Linked DNA regions of Azoarcus sp. CIB. The protein of the gene in region 1 binds, or shares a complex with, the protein of each later gene. Links are inferred from orthologs where the notes say so. Each region holds a gene or a part of one and is shown in the gene's direction. Other genes may lie near its edges. The genes, in order: AzCIB_RS13930, pnp and eno.

Region 1 (4,159 bases):
GGGGTGTTCGATTCCGCGACGCGTACGGGGGGAATCCGCACCTCGTCCCCGAGCGCGAGACGGTAGGTCGGACCGACCCGTCCGCCATTGACACGCACTTCCCCGCTGCGCAGGATCCGATAGACGTGGCTTTTCGGTACCCCCTTGCACACACGCATGAGGTAATTGTCTATCCGCTGACCGGCGACCGAATCATCGACGCGTTCGCGCCGGACCGTCACCGCTTTGCCTTGTGCCATCATCCTGAAATATACTTGCCGCCGGTTAGTCCCGGTTTCATCGACGCCCCTCTCGCACCGATGCGGAGGAAAGCGGTCGACAACGAGCCCCAGAAGAGCTCCCGGACAACCACAACGTGCTGTCGTTGCCGAAAAAGGCATCGATGGTAACGCAATTGACAATCTTCGATCCATTGGATTGAACAAAGACGCGTAACGCACCCGCAGGATCAAGCGTTCCGGCCCCAGGCGGGAATGCATGAACATCGACCAGCCGACCCATCACAGCCCATTACCGACCGGAAAAAAGTAGAAGAACCTACCCGCTCCTGATCACGTAACAAGCGCGATGGTGCGCGCGGTTCGTCCTGCCCGTGGGTTTCGCGCGGGGGAACGAAATCAATGAAGCGCATGCTTTTCAATGCGACGCAGGCCGAGGAACTGCGCGTCGCAATCGTGGATGGTCAGAAACTGATCGACCTCGATATCGAATCGGCCGCCAAGGAACAACGCAAGAGCAATATCTACAAAGCCGTCATCACGCGCATCGAGCCCAGTCTCGAAGCGGCGTTCGTTGATTACGGCTCGGAGCGGCATGGTTTTCTGCCGTTCAAGGAAATATCCCGCTCCTACTTCGCGCCCGGCGTCGATGCTGGCAAGGCGCGCATTCAGGACGCGCTCAAGGAAGGCCAGGAACTCATCGTCCAGGTCGAGAAGGACGAGCGCGGCAACAAGGGCGCGGCCCTGACCACCTACATCTCGCTGGCGGGACGCTACCTGGTCCTGATGCCGAACAACCCCCGTGGGGGTGGCGTTTCGCGGCGCGTCGAGGGTGACGAGCGCAGCGAACTGCGTGAAGTCATGGATCAGCTCGAAGTCCCCCCCGGCATGAGCCTGATCGCGCGCACCGCGGCGATCGGCCGCAACGCCGAGGAACTGCAGTGGGACCTCAACTACCTGCTGCAGTTGTGGCGCGCGATCGACGGTGCCGCGCAGTCGCAGTCTGGCGCGTTCCTGATCTACCAGGAAGGCAGCCTCGTGATTCGCGCAATCCGCGACTACTTCCAGCCGGACATCGGCGAGATCCTGATCGACACCGATGACGTGTACGAGCAGGCCCTCCAGTTCATGGCCCATGTGATGCCGGCCAACGTCAATCGCGTGAAGCGGTACAACGACGATGTGCCGCTGTTCTCGCGCTTTCAGATCGAGCATCAGATCGAGTCCGCCTACTCGCGCCAGGTGAGCCTGCCCAGCGGCGGCGCGGTCGTGATCGACCATACCGAAGCCCTCGTCTCCATCGACGTAAACTCCGGCCGCTCGACCAAGGGCGCGGATATCGAGGAAACGGCCTTCCGCACCAACCTCGAGGCGGCCGAAGAAATTGCACGCCAGCTCCGTCTGCGAGACCTCGGCGGCCTGATCGTCATCGACTTCATCGACATGGAGTCGCAGAAGAATCAGCGCGAGGTCGAGAACCGCCTGCGTGACGCGCTGCGCCACGACCGCGCGCGCGTCCAGACCGGCAAGATCAGCCGCTTCGGCCTGCTTGAGCTTTCGCGCCAACGCCTGCGCCCCGCGCTGGCGGAAACGAGCTACATCCCCTGCCCGCGCTGCAACGGCACCGGCCACATCCGCAGCACGGAATCGTCCGCGCTGCACATCCTGCGCATCCTCGAAGAGGAAGCGATGAAGGAAAACACCGGCGCAGTGCATCTGCAGGTGCCGGTGGATGTCGCAACCTTCCTCCTCAACGAGAAGCGTTCGGACATTGCACACATCGAGTACCGGCACAAGATCCAGCTGATCATCATTCCCAACCGCCACCTCGAGACGCCGCACCACGAGATCATCCGCCTGCGCCACGACCAGCTGAATCTGGAAGAACTGGCACTCGCCAGCTACCAGATGGTCGGCAAGCCCGCAGAAGTCGACCTGCGCCTGCCGACGAAGGACGACAAGAAGCCGGCCCGCGCCGAAGCCGTAGTGAAGGGCATCGCCCCTGCGCAGCCCGCGCCGGTGGTGGAGCCTAAGCCCGAGCCTGCTGCCGCTCCGGCTGCCGAGCCTGGCCTGTTTGCGCGCCTCTTTGCGTGGCTGCGCGGCGAGAAGACGACCCCGGCTCCGCAACCCGCGGAAGAAGCACAGTCGAAGCGCGAGGCGCGTCCCCGCGGCGAACGCGGGGAGAATCGCCGCGGCGGCAACAACCGCAACCGCCGTGAAGGCCAGCGCGCCGAACGTGAGGAACCTTCGCAGCCCACCCGCAGCAACGGCAGAGGCGAACAACGGCAAGAGCGCCAGGAGCGTACCGAACGGGCCGAGCGTCCCGAACGGGCGGAACGCCAGGAACGCGCCGAACGCGCAGAGCGTCCCGAAGCTGCGGAGCGCAGCGAAGGCCGCCGGCAGCGCGGACCGCGCCAGCCCAAGCCTGTCGAGGCCGTCGAAAACGCAGCCGAACAACAAGTCGTAGAGGCCGTCGCAGTAACCGGCGTGACCGAAACGGCCGCACCGACGGGCGAGGAAGGCACGCCGGAGAAGCGCCGCCGCCGCAGCCGCGGTCGCCGGGACCGTCGCCCAGGCGAAGACCAGGGAATTGCGGCCGCAGCGGGAGTCGGCAGTGAGACCCTCGAAGAGGCAATGGCAGGCGAAACCGCACAGGCGGAGCCGGCCCCGCGAGCGGTCGAGGCGACAACAGCCGCAACCGCCGAACCTTCCCGCGAGGTGATCACTGTCGCCGAAACCGAGGCGCCGCTGCCTGTCGTCGCCAGCACAGCGGAAGCGGTGCCTGCCGAGGTCGAAGAAGCGCCCATGCCTGTTCGTGCAATCGCAGCGGCAGCACCCGCCGAGGCGGTAGCCGATGCCGCACCGACCGTCGAGGAAATAGCGACAATCGAAGCGGCGCCGACGGCACAAACCGAAGAGGCGCCAGCCGAAGTCGTCGCACCGGCAGAGGAAGCCGCTGTGGCGCCCGCGGCGGCGCTTGCCGAAGCCGTGCAACCGACTCCAGTGGAAGCCGAGGCAGCCCCCCTAGTCGTCGAGCAGGCCGCCACGGCCGAGGCGCAGGAAATCGCGCACGCGCCGTCCGCACCGATCGATCTCGGCAGCTCGCTGGCGGAGAGTGGCCTCGTGATGATCGAAACGAGCAGCGAAAAGGTCCAGGCCTTCACCGAGTCCCATGCCGATGAGGCACCTGCCCGTCCGCTTGGCCGGCGTCCGCGGCCTTCGCTCGTGATCACCGACGAGCCGCTGCAGCAGGTTGAAACCCAAAAACCGCACTGATCAGCAGCGACAAGCGGAAAGGAAGGGGCGCCCACCGGGCGCCCCTTTTTCATTTCAGGCGGTCACACGAGGATCGTTCAGCGCGACGACCTCAGCACGTCGACGAGCCCCCCGATCGCATCTTCACAGTAGTCGAGTACCAGATCGAACCCGCGCTCGCCGCCGTAATAGGGATCGGGCACTTCGTCAGCCTTGAAGCGGCGTGCGTAGCTCATGAAGAGCCTGACCTTGCCGCGATGCTCGTCGGGACAGTTTCGCTTCATGATCTCAAGGTGCCCGGTGTCCATCGCGAGCAACAGGTCGAAGGCCTCGAAGTCCGCCGGTTCGAGTTTTCGCGCCCGCAACATCGAAAGATCGTAGCCGCGCTTCTTGGCCGCCTTGCGCGTGCGCGGATCGGGCGCCTCACCGACGTGATAGCCGTGCGTCCCGGCCGATTCGACCTCGATCACCCCGTCGAGCCCCGCCGCGCGGATGGCATGCCGCGCCACACCTTCGGCAGTAGGGGATCTGCAGATGTTGCCGGTACATACGAACAGGATTTTCGTCACGACGTCACCTCTCAGGCCTCCCCATGCTGGTCCGCGCCGAACGCGCGCTGGCGCAGCCTGAACAATTCGTCCCGGGCTGCTGCAGCCTTTTCGAATTCGAGGTTGCGGGCATGTTCC
Region 2 (3,684 bases), 220 kb from region 1 along the record:
GTCGCGGAAAACGGCGTCCGTACCGCGCTGGAGCGCCTAACCGGCGAGATCGAGCAGATCCCGCCGATGTACTCGGCACTCAAGCGCGACGGCAAGCCCCTGTACGAATATGCGCGCGCCGGCATCGAAGTCGAGCTGATGCCGCGCCGCGTCACGATTCACGCGCTTGAGTTGCTGGAATTCGGTGGGGAAACCTTTCGTATCCGGGTTGCATGCAGCAAGGGCACCTACATCCGGACGATTGCGATCGATCTCGGTCGGATTCTCGGTTGCGGGGCGCATCTCTCGGCGCTGCGACGCACGCGCATCGGCCCGTTCGCAGCCGGGTCGGGCACGGTGACGCTCGCAGAACTCGAAGCCGTGCCGGCTGACGACCGGGAACGCTTGCTCGCACCCGCCGATGCGCTGGTGTCGCACCTTCCCGAGGTCATGCTCTCCACCTTGCAGGCGGGCGGTTTGCTGCAGGGGCGTGCGTTGGTTTACGAGGGCCGCGAGCGGGGTCTTGTCAGAGTTTACGGCGAAGGGCGCTTTCTGGGCCTGGGGGAACTGGGCGATGACGGCCGCCTGTTGCCCAAACGCCTCGTTGCAACGGGTACGGCAGCACCGCAGTCTTGATAATCATTGAGTTTTTCATGGTGCGTTGGGTATAATCCCACGCTTCTGATTGGCAGAAAACGAAAAGAGTAAACACCCACATGGCTCTCGATACCGCATCCAAGGCGCAGATCGTCACGGACTTCCAGCGCGCACAAGGCGACACCGGTTCGCCGGAAGTGCAGGTCGCTCTGCTCACCGCCCGCATCAACGGGCTTACCGGCCACTTCAAGGCCAACGCGAAGGATCATCACTCGCGTCGCGGCCTGCTCAAGATGGTTAGTCAGCGTCGCAAGCTGCTCGACTACCTGAAGGGCACGAATGCCGACAGCTATCGCAGCCTGATCGAGCGTCTGGGCCTGCGCAAGTAAATCGCTGACCGTGTCGCGTCTGACAACGTCGCAAAAGACAAGGTAAGCGAACAAGCCGGTGCAGATCCCGCGGGGTCGCACCGGCTTTGTTTTTGCTGTTAGGGTTGCGTGACCGAGACAGCTTCGCAGTTGTAGTCTGCTGCTTACATTCACCTAAAGGATATCCAACTTGCCTACCGCCATTAAAAAAACATTCGCATACGGCGCGCATACCGTCACCATCGAGACCGGCGAGATTGCTCGTCAGGCAGGTGGTGCCGTCATCGTGGACATGGACGACACCGTGGTCCTCGCCACCGTCGTTGCCGCCAAGGAAGCCAAAACCGGGCAGGACTTCTTCCCCCTCACCGTCGACTACGTCGAGAAGTTCTACGCGGCCGGCCGCATTCCGGGCGGTTTCTTCAAGCGTGAAGGGCGTCCGACCGAGAAGGAAACGCTGACCAGCCGCCTGATCGATCGCCCGATCCGCCCGCTGTTCCCGGACGGCTTCTACAATGAAGTCCAGGTTATCGTCACGGTGCTGTCGCTCAACCCGGAAATCGATTCCGACATTCCGGCGATGATCGGCGCATCCGCCGCGCTGGCAATCTCGGGCGTGCCGTTCAACGGCCCGATCGGGGCCTGCCGCGTCGGTTATGCCAACGGCGAGTACATCCTCAACCCGACTGTCGAGCAGCTCAAGACCAGCCAGCTGAACCTCGTCGTTGCCGGTACCGAGGCGGCGGTTCTGATGGTCGAATCCGAGGCGCAGGAACTCTCGGAAGAAGTGATGCTCGGTTCGGTGGTGTTCGGCCACCAGCAGATGCAGGCGGCGATCCGCGCGATCAACGAACTCGTCGAGGTCGCTGGCAAGCCCGAGTGGAACTGGCAGCCCCCCGCCAAGAACGAGGCGCTCATCAACCGCGTCAAGGAACTCGCGGGCGCCCAGCTCGAGGATGCGTTCCGCATCACCAGCAAGCAGGCCCGTACCGAGCGCGTGAACGAGATCCGCAAGAATACGATCGCTACGATCACCGCGGAGTTGGAAGCAGCGCCGACCGGTAACGAGCTCAAGGACATCTTCCATGAGCTCGAGGCAGGCATCGTGCGCAGCCGCATCCTGGCTGGCGAGCCGCGTATCGACGGCCGCGACACCCGCACCGTTCGCCCGATCGAGATCCGCGTTGGCGTGCTGCCCCGCACGCACGGTTCGGCGCTGTTCACTCGTGGCGAAACCCAGGCTCTCGTTGTCGCGACGCTGGGTACCGGGCGCGACGAACAGATCATCGACGCGATTGCGGGCGAATACCGCGAGAGCTTCATGCTGCACTATAACTTCCCGCCGTTCTCGACCGGCGAAACCGGCCGCATGGGCGTGACGAAGCGTCGCGAAGTCGGTCACGGCCGTCTGGCGAAGCGCGCGCTGATCGCGGCGCTGCCGGCACCCCAAGACTTCAGCTACACGGTCCGCGTCGTGTCGGAAATCACCGAGTCCAATGGCTCGAGCTCGATGGCTTCGGTGTGCGGCGGCTCGCTCGCGCTGATGGACGCCGGCGTGCCGATGAAGGAACACGTGGCCGGCATTGCGATGGGCCTGATCAAGGAAGGCAACCGTTTCGCCGTCCTGACCGACATCCTCGGCGACGAGGACCATCTTGGCGACATGGACTTCAAGGTCGCGGGCACCGAGAGGGGCGTCACGGCGCTGCAGATGGATATCAAGATCCAGGGCATCACGAAGGAAATCATGCAGGTTGCGCTCGCGCAGGCGGGCGAGGGCCGCATGCACATCCTCGGCATCATGAAGCAGTCGCTCGCCTCGCATCGCGGTGAAGTGTCGGAGTTCGCTCCGCGCATGATCACGATGAAGATTAACCCGGAGAAGATCCGCGACGTGATCGGCAAGGGCGGTGCGGTGATCCGTGCGCTGCAGGAGGAGACCGGCACGGTGATCGAGATCGAGGACGACGGCAGCTTGACCATCTCGTCGGTCAGCGCCGAAGGTGCTCAGCTCGCGAAGGAAAAGATCGACGCCATCACGGCCGAGGTCGAGGTTGGCAAGGTGTACAACGGTACCGTTATCCGCCTGCTCGATTTCGGCGCGATCGTGAACATCATGCCGGGTCGCGACGGACTGCTGCACGTGTCGCAGATCGCGAACGAGCGCGTCAACAACGTCGCCGACTACGTCAAGGAAGGTCAGGCCGTGCGCGTCAAAGTCCTCGAGACTGACGAGCGTGGCAAGATCCGCCTGAGCATGAAGGCGCTGTTGGATCAGCCGGCCGAATAATCCGGCCGGACCAAATGAAAAGGGACGCCACGGCGTCCCTTTTTTTATCCTGCGTCTGGCTGCTCGAAAGGCGCGCCGGAGGTGGCACTATTATTTTGCGACCTGGCGCTCGCGCATTTCCTCCAGGGTCTTGCAGTCGATGCACAGCGTCGCCGTGGGGCGCGCTTCCAGCCGCTTGAGGCCGATCTCCACGCCACAGCTGTCGCAATAGCCATATTCGCCGGCATTGATGCGGCCAATGGCCTCGTCGATCTTCTTGATCAGCTTGCGCTCGCGGTCGCGGTTGCGCAATTCAAGCGCAATGTCCGACTCCTGGCTGGCACGATCATTGGGGTCGGCGAATGCGGTGGCCTCGTCCTGCATTGTATGAACGGTGCGCTCGATATCGCCAGCCAGCTCCCGTTTTACCGATTCCAGCATGTCGCGGAAGTGGGCCATCTGCTTCTCGCT
Region 3 (3,674 bases), 940 kb from region 1 along the record:
CGTCGTACGACAAGGCCAACCGCAGTTCGGGCAAGTCCTACCGCGGTACGGGCATGGAGAAGGGGCTCGAGATCCTCGCCGACGTGCGCAAGCAGCTCGGCGTGCCGGTGCTGACCGACGTGCACGCGATCGAGGAAATCCCGGCCGTGGCGGCCGTCGTCGACGTGCTGCAGACCCCGGCCTTCCTGTGCCGCCAGACCGACTTCATCCATGCGGTCGCCGCCAGCGGCAAGCCGGTGAACATCAAGAAGGGGCAGTTCCTGGCCCCCGGCGACATGAAGAACGTCGTCGACAAGGCGCGCGAGGCCAACGGCGGTGCGGACACCATCATGGTGTGCGAACGCGGTGCATCGTTCGGTTACAACAATCTCGTGTCGGACATGCGCAGCCTTGCGATCATGCGCGAAACGGGCTGCCCGGTCGTGTTCGATGCGACCCATTCGGTGCAGCTGCCGGGCGGGCAGGGCACGGCCTCGGGCGGACAGCGCGAGTTCGTGCCGGTGCTGGCGCGCGCGGCCGTGGCGGTGGGCGTGGCGGGATTGTTCATGGAAACTCATCCCGATCCGGCGAAGGCCCTGTCGGACGGCCCGAATGCGTGGCCCCTGCCGAAGATGAAGGCGCTGCTGGCGACGCTGAAGGACATCGACAGCTTGGTGAAGCGCCACGGCTTCATGGAACTGGCCGTCTGAAGCGGCTGCCTGCGTTTCGATCAACCCATTTTTGACCCCTGGAAGGACAGGAATACCCATGAGTGCAATCGTTGATGTCATTGCCCGCGAAATTCTGGATTCGCGCGGCAACCCGACCGTCGAGGCGGACGTTCTGCTCGAATCCGGCGTGATGGGCCGCGCGGCGGTGCCGTCGGGCGCCTCGACCGGTTCGCGCGAAGCCATCGAACTGCGTGACGGCGACGCCGCGCGCTACCTGGGCAAGGGCGTCCTGCGTGCGGTCGAGAACGTCAACACCGAGATCTCGGAATCGATCATCGGCCTCGACGCCGAGGAACAGTCCTTCATCGACCGGACCCTGATCGAGCTCGACGGCACCGAGAACAAGTCGCGCCTCGGCGCCAACGCGATGCTGGCCGTGTCGATGGCCGTCGCGAAGGCTGCCGCCGAAGAGGCCGGCCTGCCGCTCTACCGCTACTTCGGTGGTTCGGGCCCGATGGCGATGCCGGTGCCAATGATGAACGTCATCAACGGCGGCGCGCATGCCAACAACAGCCTGGATATCCAGGAATGCATGATCATGCCCGTCGGCGCGACCAGCTTCCGTGAGGCGCTGCGTTGCGGCGCCGAGATCTTCCATCACCTGAAGAAGCTCACCGACAAGAAGGGCTACCCGACGACCGTCGGCGACGAGGGCGGTTTCGCGCCGAACGTCGGCAGCACCGAGGAAGCCCTTAACATGATCCAGGACGCGATCTCGGCCGCCGGTTACGAGCCGGGCCGCGAGGTGGTGCTGGCACTCGACTGCGCGGCGTCGGAGTTCTACAAGGACGGCAAGTACGTCCTCGCGGGCGAAGGCCTGACCCTGAGCTCGGAAGGCTTCGCCGACTATCTCGCGACGCTGGCCGACCGTTTCCCGATCGTGTCGATCGAGGACGGCATGGCGGAGAACGACTGGGCCGGCTGGAAGACGCTGACCGACAAGCTCGGCCGCAAGATCCAGCTCGTCGGCGACGACCTGTTCGTGACCAACACGAAGATCCTCGAGCAGGGCATCGACCAGGGCATCGCCAACTCGATCCTCATCAAGATCAACCAGATCGGCACGCTGTCGGAAACCTTCGCCGCAGTCGAGATGGCTAAGCGCGCTGGCTACACTGCTGTGATCTCGCACCGTTCGGGCGAGACCGAGGACTCGACGATCGCGGACATCGCGGTCGGCCTCAACGCGATGCAGATCAAGACCGGCTCGCTGTCGCGTTCCGACCGTATCTCGAAGTACAACCAGCTGCTGCGCATCGAGGAAGATCTCGGCGATACCGTCAGCTACCCGGGCCGTCGCGCCTTCTACAACCTGCGCGTGCGCTAAGCGTTCCGCGGTCGGCGGCGGCCCGCGAGGGCCGTCCGCATTGATTCGATGCACAAGGCCGGCGATGAATTCGCCGGCCTTCTTTTGATTACGAGCAGATTTTCATCCTTATGCGCTGGCCTCTGGTCATCCTCGTCCTGCTGGTGGCACTCCTGCAGTACCCGCTCTGGCTGGGCAAGGGCGGCTGGCTGCGGGTATGGGACGTGGACCGTCAGCTGCAGGAGCAGCGCGAGAAGAACCGCGCACTGGAACAGCGCAACGCGGGCCTGGAGGCCGAAGTGCGCGATTTGAAGTCCGGCAACGAAGCGATCGAGGAACGCGCACGCTTCGAGCTCGGGCTGACCAAGCCCGGCGAAGTCTTCGTTCACACCCCCCGGCAGAAGCCCTGACGGCGGCTCCCTCCGGGGCGTGCGGCCTGCTCAGAGCACTTCGGCGATCGCTTCCCGCTGCAGCAGCTCGCCCTCGAATTCCACGAGCTCGGGTCCGAGCGCATCACGCGCCGACACCATTCCTACGGGGCGACCGTTGTCCACGATGGGCACGTGGCGGAACCCGCCTTCGAACATCAGGTGCAATGCGTGGCCGAGCGGCATCTCGGGCGTTGCGGTCATCACGCGCGAGGTTATCACGCGGGCGATCGGCGTCGTCTGAGGATCCAGACCTGCGGCCAGCACTCTGACGAGGGCGTCGCGTTCGGTAAAGATGCCGATGAGATTGCCGCCTTCGGTGACCATGATCGATCCGACCTTGGCTTCGGCCATGAGGCGCGCGGCGTCGCTGACAGTGAGGTGGGCGGGACCCGTGAGGATGGGGCGGCCGGCGATGACCTCGTTGATCTTACGTGTATGCATGGTTCTGCTCCTGCCGAAGGTTTGATGAGATGCTTCCTGTCAGCGTCGGCGGGTGCAGCGCCGCCCCGGGTTGTGGGCGCCCGGGCCGCCTTGTTCAACTGTCCGCCAGGAGCGTCCTGGCGCCGTCGAATCTGGATCGGAAATAGGGGCTGTCGAGCCGTTCGACGCGCACGCGACCGCGGCTCGATGGCGCATGCACGAACTTGCCTTCGCCCATGTAGATGCCCATGTGGGAGTAAGGTCGGTTCATCGTGTTGAAGAATACGAGGTCGCCCGGCTGGAGCACCGCGAGGCTGACCGGCCGCGTTCGGTCGGCAATCTGCGCGGCATTGTGCGGCAGGCGGCGGCCGGAGATCTGCTCTACGACATAGGAAACCATGCCGCTGCAGTCGAGGCCCGCGTCGGGATTGCGGCCGCCGAAGCGGTAGCCGGTGTCGATCAGGCCCAGCGCGAAGATGACCATCTCGCGCGAATGCTCGGGGTCGTCGAGGACGAAATAGTCGGCGCTTGCGCGTCCGGAAGGGACGGTTGGTGCGGAGGAGACGTCGGGCCGCGGGGCCGGGACGCTGCCGCAGGCTGCGACCAAGGCTGCGATCGCAGATGCCGTCAGGGCATGAAGCAGCTTGCGGACGACCATGGAGCTCCCCTGCACATTATCCCCAAACGATAGGGAAATAGTCGTCGGGTGTCCAGCGGGGCCGAACGCGCGGACGTTTCCGCCCCGGGGTCAGAGCGAGGCCTTGCGGATGGCGCTGCAGGCCTGACTTTCGGGCAGTCCCGGTCTTT

The links.
Region 2: the proteins of AzCIB_RS13930 (region 1) and pnp are in contact, whole or in part, in a cryo-EM structure (PDB 9QH0), measured with the Escherichia coli proteins. The link is inferred for Azoarcus sp. CIB from one-to-one orthologs.
Region 3: the proteins of AzCIB_RS13930 (region 1) and eno are in contact, whole or in part, in a solved structure (PDB 2FYM), measured with the Escherichia coli proteins. The link is inferred for Azoarcus sp. CIB from one-to-one orthologs.

Annotation. Positions count from the first base shown.
Region 1 is NZ_CP011072.1:3,145,597-3,149,755, forward strand. Bases 318-3,694 are described here. They hold AzCIB_RS13930 (Rne/Rng family ribonuclease), read left to right. Parts: upstream 318-620; coding sequence 621-3,494; downstream 3,495-3,694. Other genes in these bases: AzCIB_RS13935 (low molecular weight protein-tyrosine-phosphatase), read right to left, coding at 3,572-3,694. Also shown: AzCIB_RS13925 (RluA family pseudouridine synthase), read right to left, coding at 1-242; more of AzCIB_RS13935, read right to left, coding at 3,695-4,042; excinuclease ABC subunit UvrB, read right to left, coding at 4,054-4,159. UniProt on the Escherichia coli protein: Endoribonuclease that plays a central role in RNA processing and decay. Required for the maturation of 5S and 16S rRNAs and the majority of tRNAs. Also involved in the degradation of most mRNAs.
Region 2 is NZ_CP011072.1:2,925,507-2,929,190, reverse strand. Bases 783-3,684 are described here. They hold pnp (polyribonucleotide nucleotidyltransferase), read left to right. Parts: upstream 783-1,134; coding sequence 1,135-3,234; downstream 3,235-3,684. Other genes in these bases: dksA (RNA polymerase-binding protein DksA), read right to left, coding at 3,325-3,684; rpsO (30S ribosomal protein S15), read left to right, coding at 783-965. In the rest of the region: tRNA pseudouridine(55) synthase TruB, read left to right, coding at 1-615; more of rpsO, read left to right, coding at 696-782. UniProt on the Escherichia coli protein: Involved in mRNA degradation. Catalyzes the phosphorolysis of single-stranded polyribonucleotides processively in the 3'- to 5'-direction. Also involved, along with RNase II, in tRNA processing.
Region 3 is NZ_CP011072.1:2,202,234-2,205,907, reverse strand. Bases 1-2,892 are described here. They hold eno (phosphopyruvate hydratase), read left to right. Parts: upstream 1-747; coding sequence 748-2,037; downstream 2,038-2,892. Other genes in these bases: AzCIB_RS09745 (CBS domain-containing protein), read right to left, coding at 2,457-2,888; ftsB (cell division protein FtsB), read left to right, coding at 2,148-2,426; kdsA (3-deoxy-8-phosphooctulonate synthase), read left to right, coding at 1-689. Outside these bases: AzCIB_RS09740 (C40 family peptidase), read right to left, coding at 2,983-3,525; AzCIB_RS09735 (MliC family protein), read right to left, coding at 3,616-3,674. UniProt on the Escherichia coli protein: Catalyzes the reversible conversion of 2-phosphoglycerate (2-PG) into phosphoenolpyruvate (PEP). It is essential for the degradation of carbohydrates via glycolysis.